Regions from separate parts of the Paenibacillus shunpengii genome, predicted to be linked through region 1. Evidence: riboswitches for the same ligand, from Rfam matches in the RefSeq annotation. Region 1 holds a riboswitch; each other region holds the start of a gene.
What was found. Region 1 has a riboswitch for thiamine pyrophosphate ahead of ACFSVM_RS01595 (YkoF family thiamine/hydroxymethylpyrimidine-binding protein). Riboswitches for the same ligand answer to the same signal wherever they lie in the genome.
Positions count from the first base shown of each region.

Region 2: it holds a riboswitch for thiamine pyrophosphate, as region 1 does, so the genes downstream of both, thiC (phosphomethylpyrimidine synthase ThiC) here and ACFSVM_RS01595 (YkoF family thiamine/hydroxymethylpyrimidine-binding protein) in region 1, are expected to answer to the same signal.
Region 3: it holds a riboswitch for thiamine pyrophosphate, as region 1 does, so the genes downstream of both, ACFSVM_RS13465 (thiamine phosphate synthase) here and ACFSVM_RS01595 (YkoF family thiamine/hydroxymethylpyrimidine-binding protein) in region 1, are expected to answer to the same signal.

Region 1 covers NZ_JBHUMJ010000002.1:367,346-370,444, reverse strand. The annotation lists gene ACFSVM_RS01605 (energy-coupling factor transporter ATPase) at 1-407, opposite strand, end outside; gene ACFSVM_RS01600 (ECF transporter S component) at 407-985, opposite strand; gene ACFSVM_RS01595 (YkoF family thiamine/hydroxymethylpyrimidine-binding protein) at 989-1,597, opposite strand; TPP riboswitch at 1,752-1,874, opposite strand; gene ACFSVM_RS01590 (LysE family translocator) at 1,996-2,646, shown strand; gene ACFSVM_RS01585 (DUF896 domain-containing protein) at 2,744-2,980, shown strand; gene ACFSVM_RS01580 (DEAD/DEAH box helicase) at 3,065-3,099, opposite strand, start outside.
Region 2 covers NZ_JBHUMJ010000003.1:413,352-416,450, reverse strand. The annotation lists gene thiC (phosphomethylpyrimidine synthase ThiC) at 106-1,917, opposite strand; TPP riboswitch at 2,144-2,254, opposite strand; gene ACFSVM_RS16210 (IclR family transcriptional regulator) at 2,371-3,099, opposite strand, start outside.
Region 3 covers NZ_JBHUMJ010000002.1:2,890,380-2,893,478, forward strand. The annotation lists gene thiO (glycine oxidase ThiO) at 1-996, opposite strand, end outside; gene ACFSVM_RS13465 (thiamine phosphate synthase) at 1,011-1,655, opposite strand; TPP riboswitch at 1,853-1,963, opposite strand; gene ACFSVM_RS13470 (ABC-F family ATP-binding cassette domain-containing protein) at 2,040-3,099, opposite strand, start outside.

The sequences.
Region 1 (3,099 bases):
CTCTCTTGTGGACATTCCACATTTTCCAAGCAGAAGGCAACCTCTTCTTCCACTGTCAGCATACAGAACTGGCTGTCGACATCTTGAAAGACAATCCCTACAGCTTGCGCATGCAATGCTGCACTCTGCTCTACCATCGGCCTGCCCCATATCCTGACGTTTCCCGTGACCAGACTCTCGATCTCTTGCGGATAAATTCCGTTCAGACACAGCGCGAGCGAGCTCTTACCGCTCCCGCTAGGTCCCAGGAGCAGCAGCATCTCACCTGGAATCAAGTCGAATGTGATCCTATTTAATACAAGCGGAGCTTCTTCCTCATACTGAAGAGTCAAATCTCTCACTTCAATGGCAGCAGAAGATTTAAATGTCTCATCAGCCGGCTGATCTTTATGTGTTTGGAGTACCATTATGCTTTGTGTGACCGGGCTGCTGCTCTGGCAACCGGGAAGCTCCGCAGCACACCCGTACGAACCAGCGCATCTGCAATCCATTTTCCGAGCAGACCGGCCAGAATTGCTCCGCTGATGATCCGAACCACCAGCATTGCGATTACAAATTCGGGTGATAATGCAGCAAAGCCGGATCGGGAGTAGCCCCAGGCAAAGCTGAACACGGCCGCCCCTATTCCTGATAGCATCAAGACGGACAGCGAATACTTACGATAACGAACCGCTGCAAAGACCATTTCTGCTCCAAGACCTTGAATCATCGCCGATACGATAAGAATGGGACCCGTCGTGTTTCCAATCAGTACTTCAATAATGCCTGCAATGGTTTCGGACAGAAAGGCCGCCCCTGGCTTGCGAATAATGTACGCAGCAATAATCGAGACAATGAACCAGATTCCGAAGATCACCTCATAACCCATCGGTCCCATGACACCGGTGAGCAGGTTTCCAATCTGTAAGAACACGAGATAAATGACGGCAAAAACAACGGACAATGAGCTTAATACGATAATGTCACGCAGCTTCCAGGCTCCCATACGTTATTCCGCCTCCCCTTGCTTCTTATTAGAAGGACTGTTGCAGGACAGCGTTACGGTCATTACGACATGGGACACCGATTCCTGCGTCACTTCAAAGGACTGCTCCAGTGTCTTAAAAATGGTATGTACATCCCCTTCTAAGCGTGTAGCGTAATGAATACCTCCGCCGTAGCTGCCATCCTTCTTCGCAATATCAACGACGTTCGCAATCTTCTTCATGTATTCCGGCTCTCCGAGAGCATATAAGGCATATTCCGCTGCTCCTTCGATACGGATGGAGGAGATCATATCTTCATTCATCCGAACGGCATCTTCTGACATGTACACATCACCCGCCGAATCACCCGGACAGCCAATAGAGAAGGTGCCGCTGAACACTACGTGCTCGCCTGTCTTGGCTGCATGCAGATAAATCGCCTTCATAACATCAAAAACATGCTCAAGCCTGCCGCGTACGCAGGTACTTACATCACCGGTCTCTGTCCATACCTTGGAGGTATCCGCCTCTTGGATTGCACCCAGAATAATATCAACAAATCGATCACTCATCGGATACAGTGAAAAACGACAGCCCACAATCCGACTTGTTCCACATACTTCTGTACTCATTTCTCCATCTCCTCAAGTTTGAATTGTTGAAACAACACAAAAAAGAGCTGCACCCCTAAGTGAGTGCAGCTCAATAAAATGTGATGCCCAGAATATGGTTTCGTCTGAACTGAAGCTTATGTCCAGATCAGATGCCGGTTCCGGGCCTATATCATTTCATATCCCCGCACTTCCCCACGCTAGTATGATCTAGATCGGGTGTAAAGGGTTAACCGCCATCGTTCATATCATCGACGTATTGGTCTCTCAGCCAGTTAAGGCACCCCTAGTGCTGTATTTCGATTATGCTGTTCCAATCGTAACCCATTATACTGCTTTCTCCTGTTTTGTAAAGACTCGATTGTCTACACAAATTGTTAAACATGAATTATGATATTTACAACAAAGGAGGGCTCCACATGCTGGGTATTATTAACTTCGAAGTATTTCTGATCTCGTCCATCCTGCTCAATATTACGCCAGGGCCTGATACGATGTATGTTCTTGGCAGAAGTGTGGCTCAGGGGAAGCGGGCGGGCATTGTTTCGGCGCTTGGCATTACCGCGGGGGGCGTTGTGCATACACTGCTTGCTGCGTTCGGTTTATCCGTGATCTTGATGAGCTCTGCTGTTCTGTTCAATGTCATCAAGGTTATAGGTGCAATTTATCTAGCGTATCTCGGCATTCGAATGCTGATCGACAAGGCATCGCCTAAGGCTAAGTCTCATGGTGGACCTGCAGATATGCCTTCCGAGTTATCGAATTCCAAAATATTTACGCAAGGCCTCTTCACGAATGTAACCAATCCTAAAGTCGCCATGTTTTTTCTCGCATTTATGCCGCAATTTATTGCCCCGGGCAGCGATGCTTCGCCACTGCCTTTTGTAGTGCTTGGTCTTACATATTGCTTGACCGGAGGAATCTGGAGCATCCTGATCGCCGCCTTCTCGTCCACAGCAACGGGTAAACTGAGAAATAACGTCAAGATGAAGACGATCCTTAACAAAGCTACAGGGTTCATATTTATTGCAATGAGTATTACGCTGCTCAGAACCAAAGCTGTAGAGTAGCAGATAACAGCCTATCTTCTACCCTTCGGGTTGCAATAAGCCGTATCATACAGTAAACTGTCAGGATACAATGTAGCTTGAAAGGAAGGCTGATACCATGGAGATCCCTTCATTAAATAGAATCAATGAGCTGAGTCGTAAACAGAAGAAGGAAGGCCTTACACCGGAGGAAATCACCGAACAGAAGGCACTTCGTGAGGAATATTTGAAGGCCATCCGCGGACAGGTATTGTCCACCATATCCGGACTGACCATTGTAGATCCGAATGGAGACGACGTTACACCAGAGAAGCTCAAGCTCGAGCAGCAACAGGATAAATCCAAGCTGAACTAAAGTAAAAAAGGATAGAATCGAGTACCCGTTCAACAGCGGGTATGTGCCGATTCTATCCTTTTCTTTTATGCAGGATTATCCATGCTAGATCGCTAGTATTTCGCGGATTTCTTCCTCAC
Region 2 (3,099 bases), on a different contig from region 1:
CTCCTTGGCTTCTGGCTCTCACATTTATATTAACCAACTGGAGAATCTGCAATCTACGAAACGGGATCTCACATTATTTTCCTCAATCATAGGGAGATCATTCATTCATCTATTCTGACCCCGATATTCTTCTGCCTTCTCCTGCATACCTGCATGGATCGCTTCCTTCTCACTAACTCCCTTAACGGATGCCATATTTCGAATATCCTGAGTGATGCGCATGCTGCAGAATTTCGGACCGCACATCGAACAAAAATGCGCCGTCTTCGCCCCTTCTGCAGGAAGAGTCTCATCATGATAGGATAAGGCACGCTCCGGATCAAGGGACAGATTGAACTGATCCTTCCAGCGGAACTCAAATCTCGCTTTGGAGAGGGCATCATCTCTTCTGTGCGCTCTAGGATGACCCTTGGCCAGATCGGCAGCATGGGCAGCGATCTTATAGGCAATGACCCCTTCCCTTACATCATTCTTATCCGGCAGTCCCAAATGCTCCTTCGGCGTAACGTAGCACAGCATAGAGGTGCCAAACCAGCCGATCATCGCTGCCCCGATCGCAGATGTAATGTGATCATATCCCGGAGCAATATCTGTTGTAAGTGGACCCAGCGTGTAAAATGGAGCTTCCTGACAAATCTCCATCTGCAGATCGACGTTCTCTTTGATCTTATGCATGGGTACATGTCCGGGACCTTCAATCATCACCTGCACATCATGCTTCCAGGCGATCTTCGTCAGCTCCCCGAGCGTCGCCAGCTCTGCCATCTGGGCTTCATCGTTCGCATCATAGATGCTGCCGGGTCTTAGTCCATCTCCAAGTGAAAAAGCAACATCATATCGGCTCATAATCTCACAAATCTCTTCAAAATGAGTGTACAAAAAGTTCTCCTGATGATGTGCCAGACACCAAGCTGCCATGATGGAACCGCCCCGTGACACAATTCCAGTCATCCGCTCTGCTGTCATTGGAATATATCTTAGAAGAACGCCTGCATGAATCGTAAAATAATCAACACCCTGCTCCGCCTGCTCGATCAGCGTATCTCGGTATATTTCCCAGGAGAGCTTCTCTGCCTCCCCGTTCACCTTCTCCAACGCTTGATAGAGTGGAACTGTCCCAATGGGTACAGGAGAATTGCGGATAATCCATTCTCTAGTCGTATGAATATGGCGGCCCGTCGAGAGGTCCATGACTGTATCCGCTCCCCAGTGCACAGCCCAGCTCATCTTCTCTACCTCCTCCTCAATCGAAGAGGAAACAGCAGAGTTTCCGATATTCGCATTGATCTTAACATGGAATCGGCTTCCGATCAGCATCGGCTCACTTTCCGGATGATTAATATTTGCAGGCAGGATTGCCCTTCCTCTTGCAATCTCACTCCTTACAAGCTCCGGATCAAGCCCCTCGCGGATCGCTGCAAACTCCATTTCAGGCGTCACGATCCCTTTTCTGGCATAATGCATCTGAGTTACACATCGCCCTGACTTGGCTCTGAGCGGCTGTCTTCTGACGCCCGGGAACACCTCTACCTCCTGCTGGGCACTTCTGTCCGATCGAATCCCATTATCCTCTGGCCGTATTTCTCTTCCTTCATAAAACTCAACATCTTCACGCTCAAGGATCCAATTCTGACGCAAGAGTGGAAGGCCTTGACGAATATCAACTTCAGTATTCATGTCACCCATGGGTCCACTCGTATCGTAAACCCGAAATGGCTCATTCTGCTCTACTCCTTGGGGTGTGCTGGTGGGATGGAGCTCAATTTCACGTTCGGGTACGGCAATGTCCGGCCTTGATCCTTGGATATATACCCTCTTGCTGGCGGGGAATGGCTGTAGCCTTCCAGATTCGATCTTTAATTGTTCTCCTCTTATAGCCGATGTCTCTGTGTTCAATCCTTTGTTCGAATGATTCATATGTGCTTCCTCCTTTGTCGAGTTGGGTAGCCCTCTCCTGAGCTGCGTTTGAAAGACAGAAGCTTCACAAACGATAGCCAGTTATATAGAAGCTGCGGCAACAAAAAAAGAGCCCATTCCCACAGGGGAATCAGCTCTAATCCAAATAAGATCTTGGTGTACAGGCTAATAGATCTGCATAGACCACTAACAGAGCCATCACCGCATACAACGGATCCTATCCACATTATATCGCCAATTACTTCCCTACGCTGGTATGATCCAGATCAGGTCCAAAGAGTCCGGCACCTTGCAGTGCCATCTCAGCCCGGCATTTCGGGCTCCCCTAGTAAATTGTTATTGTTGTTTAAAAGAAATGGATTGACCTCATCCTTCGTCTGCATCAAGGTCCATACAAGATTATCTCATTCAGAGCATATTTTCAACCTTTATTTTCCATCCAATCCGAGAGAATTACCTCAGCATGAAACCCATTTGTGCCGCCGTCTCCATAACAATAGGCGCATATTCCCGAAGTGTCTCTTCCGACAGCCTGCTGACGGGTCCGGATAATGACAGTGCCGCTGCCACCTTACCCTTGCGATCAAAGATCGGCGCTGATACCGCTGCTGCTCCAGGCTCTCTCTCTTCATAGCTCGTTGCATATCCCAATTCTCGGATCTCTTGCAGCTGACTCATATAAATATCTTGATCAACGGACAAGGGGATATCAAAATTGCGTATCAGCTGCTCCTGCTCTTCTCTTGCTGCAAACGCAACCAACACTTTGCTTGATGCACCAACGGACAAGGGCAGCCTTACACCAACAGGTGCTACCCTTCGGATCGCTTGATTGCTCTGTACGGCCTGAACGCGTATCCGCTCATTGCCGTCCTTCAAATACAAGCTAACGGTCTCTCCCAAGCGATCACGAAGGCGCTCCATCGCAGGCAGCAGTAGAATCGCCGGGTCATCACTCTGGGACATATGTGCCGCAAGCTCCCATATGCGAATACCAAGCCTATACTTCTCCGTTGAAGGATTGCGCACAACAAACCCCCTGTCCTCCAGTGTTGTCATTAAACGATGAACGGTACTTTTATGTAAACCGATCTTACCCGAAATTTCTGTAAGACCCAGATCTGATTGCTCTGTAAAGCATAACAAAATATCCAATGCCCTCTCGACCGCTCGAACCGTTAA
Region 3 (3,099 bases), 2.5 Mb from region 1:
CGCCGCAATGTATAAACCTGTAATCCCTTTGTACTGGCCGATATAAGGCAATCCATCGATCGTTTGTGGTCTGAGTCCTGCCCAGCAACGAGCATAAGCAGCGTGTTCAAGCTGCGGAATCCATTTGCTTCCCTTCTGGAGCAGTTGAAGTATTCCTTTTACTGATACCGTCTTATCGTTATGAAAAGGGAGGCTCGTCGCCCCAATCCATATCTCCCCTCCTGGCTTAGGTACAAGATAAACATCATGTGTATAAATGGTATAATCCAATCTGATCTCAGGTGAGTAAACGGCTACAATTTCACCTTTGACAGCTACTGTAGGAAGATCGATCCCCAGGCTGGACAGCCCCCCTCTGATACCCAGTCCGAGTCCTGATGCGATAATGATGTTGTCACAAGCGTAGCTTCCTGTTGATGTTTCGACACCACAAACGTTTCCATTCCGAATATTAAGTGAAACCACGGGCTGTTGCTCCAGATAACGTGCACCTTTGACCCTAGCTCCATCAATCAGAGCTCTATTCAATTGGGCAGGCAGCAGCTGAAGCTGATCAGGATAATAATAAGCGCCTTCTGCTTGGTCACAGATCGCGGGAATCTCCCTTCTAAGCTTGAGTGGATTCCAGTACTCTTGATAATCCGTTTTCATGGATTCCATAGAATCATTCATAAACGGTGAGACAAAACCAGCACTATTCAATGCGACATCGATAGGAGTTAGAGCGGATAAATCATCAATTAAAGGTTTGATTAGCTTAAGACTGCGTTCAGCCAAATTTTTTAGCGCAGGAACTGCGAATGATTCTAAATGCGGCGCCAGCATACCTGCAGCAGCTCCTGAAGCTCCCGATGCCATCCCCTCTCCCTCCAACAGCAGAACATCCTTACCATCCCTTGCCAAGAAATAAGCAATGGCTGAACCGATAATCCCTCCGCCAACCACGATAAACTCTGACCTGCGAGCGGTATCCACGTTTTGCTCGTAATCTTGCATATCCGTCTTCCTCCTTACTTGATCGGTCCATAACGACAAAGTGCTTGATGATATTCTTGCACTGCACCAAGCGGATCTGCTGCATTCATCACTCCGGATATCACAGCGATACCTGATGCTCCTGCATTAACGAGTTCATCAATATCTGTCGGCTTAATTCCTCCTATCGCAATAACCGGAATATGCACCTCCATACAAACCCGCTGTAATGAGACGACTCCTCTCGGAGCAGCACCCGGCTTACTAGAGGAAGGATAAATATGACCGTACAATAAAAAATCAGCTCCCAGGTGCTCAGCCTGCTTTGCCTCCTGGAGGGAATGGACAGATACGCCAATACGTGTCTTTGTGATCCCACGTCTTGTCATAGAGCTCTTGAGAGACTCGATCTGATAAAGCTCCTTCATCCCGATTTGGAGAATGGCTGGCTCATACTCGTATACCAGATCCTCTTGACGATTAAGCCCTATCTTACTCACTGGAATGTGATGAAGGATCAGGGTATTTATGAACTGTTCGATTTCCTTCACGTTGCTGATTTTATCCCGGATATGTACAGCCGTCGTATAAGGCCATAGGGTAGAGAATATGGGAATCCAGTCAGATGGGGATGAGGAGGGAGAGATCACATGTAGTTCTAGTTCAAATTCGGGCTTCAATATGATAGATCACCTCCTTATTGAGAAAACAAGCCTGTGGGTAAATCCCCGCATGTCCCGCAAGCCATCGCGGCAACAAAAAAACCACTTCCTAATGGAAGTGGTTAAGTTTACATTGATAAAATGCAACAAAGACTGATACATGAAATCTACAGAGCGTATCACTATCGATGAATCATGAAGCCTGCGCTCTAGCATCCTATCAGTTCCCACTTCCCTACGCTGGTATAACCCAGATCAGGTACAAAGAGTCCGGAATCGATTCATTCCATCTCAGCCGCTCACGTGCAGCCCCCCTAGTGAAATTACTATACAGTTGTAGAATTACGTTGAATATGTTAACACATAAGCAAGGATTTGGAAAGTCTTAACTTGACTAGGATTTTAAACTTTAGTTGACCATTCTTCTACATTCCAGGTCTTGGTTACCCAATCCTCATAAAAATCCGGTTCGTGGGAAACGAGCAATACCGTGCCTTTGAATTCTTTGAGTGCACGCTTCAGCTCTTCCTTGGCTACCACATCCAAGTGATTGGTCGGCTCATCGAATAGAATCCAATTCGTCTCGCGCATCATGAGCTTACATAGACGTACCTTGGCCTGTTCTCCCCCGCTCAGCATGTTCAGCGGTCTTGTAATATGTTCATTCTTAAGACCACAGCGCGCAAGATGCGCACGTACTTCATGCTGATTCAAATGAGAGAATTCATTCCATACATCATCAATTGGTGTAATTTTGCCAGGACGTACTTCTTGTTCGAAATAAGCCGGGAATAGGAAATCCCCCAGATAAGTCTTCCCGCTCAGCGCAGGAATTTTTCCGAGAATTGTCTTGAGAAGCGTGGATTTACCAACGCCGTTACATCCGACAATGGCAATCTTATCTCCCCGCTCAATCGTCATGGTCATTTTGGGAAGCAGTGGATAGTCATACCCAATCTCAAAATCGATGCCTTCAAATACGGTCTTGCCGCTTGCGCGGGCATCCTTGAAACCAAACACCGGCTTGGCCGCTTCTTCAGGACGATCAATGCGTTCAATACGATCCAGCTGCTTCTCACGGCTCTTCGCCCGTCCTGAGGTTGAATATCGAGCCTTATTTCGCTGAATAAAATCCTCTTGCTTCTTAATAAATTCCTGTTGCTTCTCGTAAGCATCAATATGCTGATTCTTGTTGATATCAGCCATCTCAAGGAACTTGTTATAGTTCGCCGAATAACGGGTCAGCTTCGCAAATTCAAGATGATAAATGACATTCACGACCTGATTCATAAACTCTGTATCATGTGAGATCAGCATGAAGGCATATGGATAGTCCTTCAAATAACGAGTCAGCCATTCAATATGCTCAACATCCAAATAGTTCGTAGGCTCGTCCAGGAGAAGAACGTTAGGCTTCTCAAGAAGCAGCTTGGCTAGTAGCACCTTCGTCCGCTGTCCACCG